2 regions of the Mesorhizobium sp. 2RAF21 genome follow, and region 2 is predicted to be linked to the other one. Evidence: predicted binding sites of a transcription regulator. Region 2 holds the regulator's gene; the other holds the start of a gene.
What was found. The regulator PhoB, encoded in region 2, activates phosphate uptake and scavenging genes when phosphate is short. The targets are predictions, from matches to a motif close to TGTCATNNANCTGTCAT.
Positions count from the first base shown of each region.

Region 1: the regulator PhoB is predicted to act here: its motif matches at 2,952-2,968, upstream of AB4136_RS17645 (RNA degradosome polyphosphate kinase).

Region 1 is NZ_JBFRGM010000010.1:91,892-96,653, forward strand. Features, by position in the region: gene AB4136_RS17625 (amino acid ABC transporter ATP-binding protein) at 1-577, shown strand, start outside; gene AB4136_RS17630 (TIGR02117 family protein) at 689-1,384, shown strand; gene AB4136_RS17635 (FAD-dependent monooxygenase) at 1,412-2,620, opposite strand; gene AB4136_RS17640 (zinc-finger domain-containing protein) at 2,643-2,888, opposite strand; gene AB4136_RS17645 (RNA degradosome polyphosphate kinase) at 3,034-4,762, shown strand, end outside.
Region 2 is NZ_JBFRGM010000013.1:71,241-76,002, reverse strand. Features, by position in the region: gene pstB (phosphate ABC transporter ATP-binding protein PstB) at 1-434, shown strand, start outside; gene phoU (phosphate signaling complex protein PhoU) at 473-1,180, shown strand; gene phoB (phosphate regulon transcriptional regulator PhoB) at 1,199-1,888, shown strand; gene AB4136_RS21610 (ROK family protein) at 1,891-3,141, opposite strand; gene xylF (D-xylose ABC transporter substrate-binding protein) at 3,484-4,524, shown strand; gene AB4136_RS21600 (sugar ABC transporter permease) at 4,661-4,762, shown strand, end outside.

The sequences.
Region 1 (4,762 bases), on a different contig from region 2:
GGAGGAACACCAGAAGGGCAAGATCATCGTCGACGGCAAGGAGCTGACCAACGATCTGAAGAAGATCGACGAGGTGCGCCGCGAGGTCGGCATGGTGTTCCAGCACTTCAACCTGTTCCCGCATCTGACGATTTTGGAGAACTGCACGCTGGCGCCGATCTGGGTGCGCAAGATCCCGAAGAAGCAGGCGGAAGAGACCGCCATGCATTTCTTGAAGCGCGTCAAGATCCCGGAGCAGGCGCACAAATATCCGGGCCAGCTGTCGGGCGGCCAGCAGCAGCGTGTGGCGATCGCGCGCTCGCTGTGCATGAACCCGCGCATCATGCTGTTCGACGAGCCGACCTCGGCGCTCGATCCCGAAATGATCAAGGAAGTGCTGGAGACGATGGTCGGTCTTGCCGAGGAAGGCATGACGATGCTGTGCGTGACCCACGAGATGGGTTTTGCGCGCAAGGTCGCGAACCGTGTGATCTTCATGGACCAGGGCCAGATCGTCGAACAGAACACGCCGGTCGAGTTCTTCGACCACCCGCGCCACGAGCGCACCAAGCTCTTCCTCAGCCAGATCCTGCACTGATCGCCTTGGTGCTTTTCAGATCGGGCCCCGCCGCTTGCCGGCGGGGCCTTTTTGTTGGCCGCCGGTCGGCCGAGCCGTCATGTCGGACAGGATCATGATGAAGGTGCAACGGTGAGAACGGCTGTTCGCTGGATCGTCCGGCTTCTGGCGCTGGTTGCCGTTGCAGCCGCGCTCGGCACGCTGCTCCCGCGCCCGCTTTGGCGTACCGACGACGGCGGTGGCCAGGCGACGCGCCGCATTTATGTCCTCTCAAATCCGATCCACACCGACATCGCCATCCCGGTCGATGCCGCGCTGCTGGAGCGGTTTCGGTTCTTGTCCGGGGACGGCATTCCGATAGGCGGCGAGGGCGTCCGCTATCTGGTCTTCGGCTGGGGCGGTCGTGCCTTTTATCTGGAAACGCCAACCTGGTCGCAGCTGAAACCAGCGCCGGTCCTGAAAGCTCTGACCATGGATGCCTCGGTCATGCATGTCGACGTCGCCGGCACCATTCCCGAACCGCATCCGGCCGTCGCCGGCTACGATATCTCCGAGCCGCGTTTTTCCGCTCTGCTCGATTTCATCGAGGCGAGTTTCGCGCGCGGACAGGGTGGCCCGGTTTTCATTCCGGGTGCTGGCTATGCGGCCACGGATGGGTTTTATGAAGCCAATGGCGCCTTCAACGCGCTTGTCGGCTGCAACACCTGGACCGCCAAAGCGTTGCGCATCGCCGGTCTCAGGACCGGCTGGTGGAACCCGCTGCCATGGTCGCTTGGTCTCTCGATGCAGCTCTACAACCACGATCAGGCCCGGACAGCACGCCCATAGGGCAGTTTCCGCGTGTGGATACCTGACTTACGGCGCCTGCCAGCCATAGAGCCAGTCGAGATCGGCGGCCAGGCGCTCGCCCGAGCGCAATTTGAGCACCATATTGCGCGCCAGCGCGACCGGCCCCGCCGCGTTCCAGGCCATATGGTTGAGCGCGCCGCGCCGGGTCACCTTGGCGACGCGCGGCTTGCGCTGCAGTTCCCAGCGGGCCAGCGCCTCGCCCATCGCACCTGGCGTTTCGGCAACGCTCGCGGCCAGCGTCGCTGCGTCCTCGATCGCCATGCCGGCGCCTTGCGCGGCGAAGGGCGTCATCGCATGCGCGGCGTCGCCGATCAGCGCGATCCCGGCCGGGTCGGTCCAGGCGGCGCGCTGGTCGACCGCATGGAGCGGCCAGGCGAGCCACGGCCCGGCGGCGTCGATGAGTTGCCTCAAGCCGGGCGCCGCGCCGTTCATCGCTTTCGCCAGGATCGACGGATCGCCTCGACCCGACCAGCCTTCGGCTATCCTCTCGCCTTTGGTGAAGGCGACGAGATTGATCGCCGCACCGGCGCTGACCGGATAGGCGATCAGATGGAAATGCGGATTGAGGAAGGCGTTGACGCAGCCGTCGGTGCTGAGTGTCGCAAACAACCGGCCGGCCGCGCTCTCCACCTTCACGGTGGTGCGCCAGGCAAGCTCACCGGTGAAGCGGCTGTTGCCGGCAAGGCCGTCGCGCCGGCGCATCGCCGACCAGACGCCGTCGGCACCGACCGCGAGGTCTGCCTGCGCCGTGTCCGTTTTGCCATCGCGCTCGATCCGCGCGGTCACGCCATCATTGCCGGTCTCGACCGAGGTGATGCGCGCGCCGGTCACCAGCCGGATGCCGGCGGTAGCGCCGGCTTGGGCGACTAGCGCGTCTTGCAGGTCGGCGCGATGGGCGGTCAGGTAAGGCGCCTGCCAGCGTTGTTCGGCGGAGGAGCCAAGCGGCACGCGCGCCAGTTCCTTCAACGCGGCGGCATCCCTGAGCACCACAGCCTCTGGCCGCACCGCCGACGGCAGCAGGCGCTCGAGCACGCCGAGCCTGACCAGGATGCGGGTGGCATTGGGGGAGAGCTGGAGGCCGGCGCCGACCGCCTCGATGCGTTCGGCCTGTTCGAATATGTCGACCGCGAAACCGCGCTGCGCGAAAGCCAGAGCGGCCGTCAGCCCGGCAATGCCGCCGCCGGCGATCACGATGCGGCGGCGTGCCTCCATCATCGGGCTCGGGCTGGAAGCCGCCTCAGGCGGCGCGGTCGATATAGAGGCAGCCGGCCGGAACGGTTTCGGTTGCCTTCAGCTTGGCCGAATAGCGATAGAGCGTCGAGCAGTAGGGGCAGACCTTCTCGTCGTCGCTGCCGAGGTCGAGGAAAACGTGCGGATGGTCGAAGGGCGGGTTGGCGCCGACGCACATGAATTCCCGCACGCCGATCTCGATTGCCGCGTGCCCCGCGTCGTTCTGGAAGTGGGGGATGGAACCGCCGGCCATTTTCGTCTCCTTCAGCGCGTACGACATGCGTTTGAAGCATATCCGTGCTCTTTGCAAGTTCGATGAAATGAAACTGTCGCAAAAGGATGGCACACGCTAAATTGAGCCGGTTAAGCGGCGCGCGCCTCGGGAGAGAACAAGAGACATGAACGAACTCAAGCCGGTCCAGGCCGACTTCATCAACGTCGAGACGGTAAGCGTCGAGGGTGGCAATCCCGACCGCTTCGTCAACCGGGAGTTCTCCTGGCTGCAGTTCAACCGCCGCGTTCTGGAAGAATCGTTCAATCCGCATCACCCGCTGCTGGAGCGGGTCCGCTTCCTGTCGATCTCGGCCGCCAACCTCGACGAGTTCTTCATGGTGCGCGTCGCCGGCCTCGCCGGCCAAGTGCGCGAGGGCATCGTGCTGAAAAGCCCAGACGGACGCACGCCCGAGCAGCAGCTGGAGCAATTGCTGCGCGAAGTGGAGCGGTTGCAGGAAGACCAGCAGAAGAGCCTTTCGGCGCTGATGGAGCTGCTCAACAAGCAGGGCATCGAGACGATCGCCGGCGACGCGCTGACCAAGGACGAGCGGATCTGGCTGGAAGACCATTTCCAGGAGCAGGTGTTTCCGGTGCTGACGCCGCTGTCGATCGACCCGGCGCACCCGTTCCCGTTCATTCCCAATCTCGGCTTCTCCATCGCGCTGCAGCTCAGGCACCGCAAGAACGGCGAGGCGATGAGCGCGCTTTTGCGTCTGCCGCAGGCGCTGCGGCGTTATGTTCGCCTGCCGGACCGCAAGGGCCATGTCCGCTTCATTTCGCTGGAGCAGGTGGTCGGCCTCTATATCGGCAAGCTTTTCCCGGGCTACGAGGTCAAGGGATCGGGCACCTTCCGCATCATCCGCGATAGCGATATCGAGGTCGAGGAAGAGTCCGAGGATCTGGTGCGCCTGTTCGAGACAGCGCTGAAGCGCCGGCGCCGGGGCTCCGTCATCCGCATCGAATTCGACAATTCCATGCCCGAGGAATTGCGCGATTTCGTCGCCGGCGAACTCGGCGTCTCGTCCGGCCGCATCAGCGTGCTGACCGGCCCGCTGGCGCTCAGCCAGATTTCAGAAATCGTCTCTGTGGCGCGCGACGATCTGAAATTCGTGCCCTACAATCCGCGTTTTCCCGAGCGCATTCGCGAGCATGGCGGCGATTGCTTCGCGGCGATCCGCGAGAAGGACATCGTCGTCCATCACCCTTACGAATCCTTCGACGTGGTCGTGCAGTTCCTGCGCCAGGCGACGGCCGACCCTGAAGTGGTGGCGATCAAGCAGACGCTTTACCGCACCTCCAACGACAGCCCGATCGTGCGAGCCCTGGTCGATGCCGCCGAGGCCGGCAAGTCTGTCACCGCGCTGGTCGAATTGAAGGCGCGTTTCGACGAGGAGGCCAACATCCGCTGGGCGCGCGACCTTGAGCGCGCCGGCGTGCAGGTGGTGTTCGGCTTCCTGGAACTGAAGACACACGCCAAGATGTCGCTGGTGGTGCGGCGCGAGGACGGGCGGTTGCGCAACTATGTGCATCTCGGCACCGGCAACTATCACCCGATCACCGCGCGCATCTATACGGACCTGTCCTTCTTCACCACCGATCCAGGCATCGCGCGCGACGTGGCGCAGATCTTCAATTTCATCACCGGTTATGCCGAGCCGACTGGCGAAATGCGCCTTGCCTTGTCGCCCTACACGCTGCGCAGCCGCATCCTCGGCCATATCGGCGAGGAGATCGAACATGCCCGCAACGGCCACCCGGCGCGCATCTGGATGAAGATGAACGCATTGGTCGATCCGACCATCATCGACGCGCTCTACGATGCCAGCCGTGCTGGCGTCGAGATCGACCTGGTCG
Region 2 (4,762 bases):
CGCGCATCCATGGGCTTGCCAAGAGCAAGGCCGACATGGATCGGATTGTTGAGTCCAGTCTGCAAAAGGCGGCGATCTGGAATGAGGTGAAGGACCGCCTGCACGAACCGGGTACGGGCCTTTCCGGCGGTCAGCAGCAGCGCCTGTGCATCGCGCGTGCAATTGCCGTGTCGCCGGAAGTCATTCTGATGGATGAGCCCTGCTCGGCTCTCGATCCGATCGCAACCGCCAAGGTCGAGGAATTGATCGACGAACTGCGGCAGAACTACACGATCGTCATCGTTACGCACTCGATGCAGCAGGCGGCACGCGTGTCGCAACGCACCGCCATGTTCCATCTCGGCTATCTGGTCGAGGAGGGGGCTACCGACAAGATGTTCACCAACCCTGACGACAAGCGCACGCAGGATTACATCACCGGCCGTTTCGGCTGAGCCGACGAGCGCGGCAGACGACAAGCGAGGACAGGATCATGGGTGAACATACCGTCGCGTCGTTCGATGAGGAACTCGGACAGATCAGCAAGCTTGTCCGCGATATGGGCGACCTTGCGGGATCGATGGTCGAGAGCTCGACCAAGGCGTTGCTGAAATCGGACAATGGATTGGCGCAGCGCGTCGTGTCCGACGATGCCATCATGGATGCGCGCCAACGCGAACTGGACAACCGTGCGATCACGCTGATCGCCAAGCGGCAGCCGATGGCGCAGGACCTTCGTGCCGTCATCGGCGCCATCCGCATGGCGGGCGATTTCGAACGCATCGGCGACCTTGCCAAGAACATCGCCAAGCGGGTTGGCGCGGTCGGGCAGAGCGGGACGCCGCGCGAATTTTCGCATTCCATCGATGCCATGGCGCAGCTCGTACTCGTCCAGGTCGACGGGGTGATCGAGAAATATGCGGCGGCTGATCCGCAGGGGCTTGCTCAGCTGAGGGCCGACGATGAACGGATCGACGTAAAATACACTTCCGTCTTCCGCGAATTGCTGACCTACATGATGGAAGATCCGCGCAACATCACGCCGTGTACGCATTTGCTGTTCTGCGCCAAGAATCTGGAACGCATCGGCGATCACGTCACCAATATCGCCGAAAATGCCTACTACGTGCTGACGGGCGAGCAGTTGCCGCCCAATCGGCCGAAGTTCGACGAGACGGCCGCAGCCGTCCCGGCCGCGTAGCAAAAGGACGACGGCAAGATGATCGCGCCGCGTGTCATGGTGGTGGAGGACGAGGAGCCGTTGGGCGTTCTCCTCCGCTACAATCTGGAATCCGAGGGCTACCAGGTCGAGGTGGTGGCGAGAGGCGACGAGGCGGAAATCCGGCTCCAAGAGAATGTTCCAGATCTTCTGGTGCTCGATTGGATGGTTCCGGCCGTATCCGGTATCGAATTGTGTCGTCGGCTCAGGATGCGCCCCGAAACCGAACGTCTGCCGATCATCATGCTGACGGCGCGAGGCGAGGAAAGCGACCGTGTGCGTGGGCTTTCCACGGGAGCGGACGATTATCTGGTCAAGCCGTTCTCGATGCCGGAGTTCATGGCGCGGGTGAAGGCGTTGCTGCGCCGGGCCAAGCCTGAGGTGCTATCCTCGGTGCTCAAGGTGGGCGACATCGTGCTCGACCGCGAGTCGCACCGGGTTTACCGCAAGAAGAGTGAAATCCGGCTCGGGCCGACGGAATTCCGCCTGCTGGAATTCATGATGCGCCATCCCGGTCGCGTTTTCTCGCGCAGCCAGTTGCTCGACAATGTGTGGGGCGAGACCATCTACATCGACGAACGCACGGTGGATGTGCATGTCGGGCGGCTGCGCAAGGCGGTCAACAACGGTCGCATGCCGGATGTCATCCGCACCATCCGCGGATCCGGTTACGCTATCCGCGAGGACTGAGCCTAGCCTTCGCCGCCTTGTGGCGGCGGGGGCATGGTTGCCATCGGACCGCCCAGTGCGAAGATTTCCTGGTCGATGAAGGTCAGTGCGCGCATGGCGCACCCTTCCCGGATCAGCATTTGCTCGTTCGGCTCCGTGTCGAAGGAAATCGAAGCGGAATGCTGGCCGCCGGCGGTCTGGGCAATCGCTTCCCGCAGTGCCGGCTCGATCAGGTCGAAGGCCGTCGCGCCGATACCGACGAACGTCACCGGGGCGGGGTCGATGACGGCAAACAGGGACCCCAGACCGTAGCCCAGCGCCTCACCGGCGCATCGATAGGCGTCGCGTTCGGGGCCTGCTGTCATGCGTGCCTTATCAGCTAGCGCCTGCATCTCGTTATCAGGGATGTCGGCAGCCGGTTCCGCGTTTTCGTCGATGCCATTGGCGCTTCGCCAGATCGCATAGTTACCGGCATAGGCCTCGACGCAGCCGTGCCGGCCGCAGCGGCACAGCGCGCCTTTCGGGCGATGGATCATGTGGCCGAACTCGCCGCCGGACGAATGTGTGCCGATGAACAATTCGCCGTTGAGCACGATACCCATGCCGATACCGTGCGAGAGCAGGACGGCGATGAAGTCGTCACGATAACGGTCGGTACCGCGCCAGCGCAACGCAACGGCCATCATGTTGCAGTCGTTCTCGACGATGACAGGAATGCCGAACGCCTCTTCGAGGATATCTGCGAACGGAATATTGCCGTGAGGCGTTATTGGCGTCCAAAGCATGGCACGCGCATGGGAATCGGCAGTGCCCTGGACAGCGAAGGCAATACGCAGCACGCGTCGCCCAATCGTGGTTTCGTCTTCGAGGCGCTGCCGCACGATCGTGACACATTCCTCGATCAGGGCTTCCCGCGGCAGGGTCAGGGTGTCCAGCCTGCGGGCATCCTGGGCCAAAACGCGCCCGGCATAGTCGGTGACCGTCGCGGTCAAGAGGTTGAGCGATAGGATCACCGTGATCACCGCCGCAGCGTCCGCGGCAAGTTCCAGCCCGACCTGCGGGCGGCCACGTTTCGCGGCGGTCGATTCACTGCGTCCTTCCATCAGGACGCCCTCGGCGATCAAGTCGGAAGAGATTGCGGAAATGGTCGAGTGGCTGAGACCGGTTATCGTGGTGATTTCGGTGCGTGAAGGCTGTTTGGAGCGGCGCACGGCGGAGATCACCATCGCGCGGTTCCTGCGGCGCAAGTCATCGTGCCGGATTCCGACGGTCATGTCCTTGCCGTTCCTTCCTCCGCCAGCCCTTCGTGAATTCGAGGCTGTTTGCGCACAAGTCCCGCAAGGCATCGGGAAGCGTGCATTCTGTCCATAGGTCGCAGCGCAGGCGAATGCAAAATCCGTTTCGATTTTGGTGTCCTGCCACCAACCTCCTCCACAGATAGTGGCAGAAGCCCGTTCCCGCGTCACTATTATTTCGAGGCACGAAATAAATAAAACTGGATTGTTGAAACCGGTTGACAGAAGAGCCTGCCGCTGCAATTATTTTTTCGAAGCTCGAAAAAAAGCTTCTCCAAGGGCAACGCATACCAGCGCGCCATTGGGCGCAGGGAGGAAACCATGAAAAAGTTCACAACCGCCATTCTGGCGGGTGTCGCCATGACGTTCGCGCTTACGGCCGTCGCCGAGGCGAAGGGCAAGGTTATCGGCGTGTCCTGGTCCAATTTCCAGGAAGAGCGCTGGAAGACCGACGAAGCGGCAATGAAGAAGGCGATCGAGGCAGCCGGCGACAAATATATCTCTGCCGATGCGCAATCGAACCCTGGCAAGCAGCTCACCGACGTGGAAAGCCTGATCGGCCAGGGTGCCAACGCCCTTATCATCCTGGCGCAGGACGCATCCGCTATTGGCCCGGCGGTGCAGAAGGCGGTCGACGAGGGAATTCCCGTCGTTGGATACGACCGATTGATCGAAAATAAGGACGCCTTCTACCTGACCTTCGACAACAAGGAAGTTGGGCGCTTGCAGGCCAAGGCGGTGTTCGCCGTCAAGCCGGAAGGCCATTACGTCTTCATCAAGGGCTCCAGTGCCGACCCGAACGCCGACTTCCTGTTCGCGGGTTCGATGGAAGTGCTGAAGGCTGCGATCGATGCCGGCAAGATCAAGAACGTTGGCGAAGCCTATACGGACGGTTGGCTGCCCGCCAATGCGCAGAAGAACATGGAGCAGTTTCTGACCGCCAACGACAACAAGGTCGATGCCGTCGTGGCCGCCAATGACGGCACTGCCGGCGGTGCCGTTGCCGCGCTTGCCGCTCAGGGCCTCGCCGGCTCGGTGCCGGTTTCCGGCCAGGATGGCGACCACGCCGCCTTGAACCGCATCGCGCTTGGCACGCAGACCGTTTCCGTGTGGAAGGACGCTCGCGAACTCGGCAAGAACGCCGCCGAGATCGCCTCGCAACTCGCCGACGGCAAGAAGATGGGCGACATCGCCGGAGCCAAGGACTTCACGACCCCGGCGGGCAATACCGTCAAGTCGCTGTTCCTGACGCCGGTGGCCATCACCAAGGACAATCTCAACGTCGTCATTGACGCCGGCTGGGTTTCCAAGGACGTTGTCTGCCAGGGCGCCAAGGCAGGCTCGGTGAAGGCCTGTAACTGAAGCTGAGCTTCGCTTGGGTTGAAACCGCGGCTCTCGAGCCGCGGTTTTCTCAAAAACTCCGTTTCAAAGCCGAGAAGACCGGTTTCGCGACTTGACGCTCCATCGCCGCCGCTCGGCGCATGGATGGGAGGATATCATGACCGATACGACCTCGAATGCGCCGGTCGATCGCGCCCGTGCAGCCGAATTGACGGCCGTTGGGCGTTTTCTCAAGGCAACCGAACTCGACACTCGCATG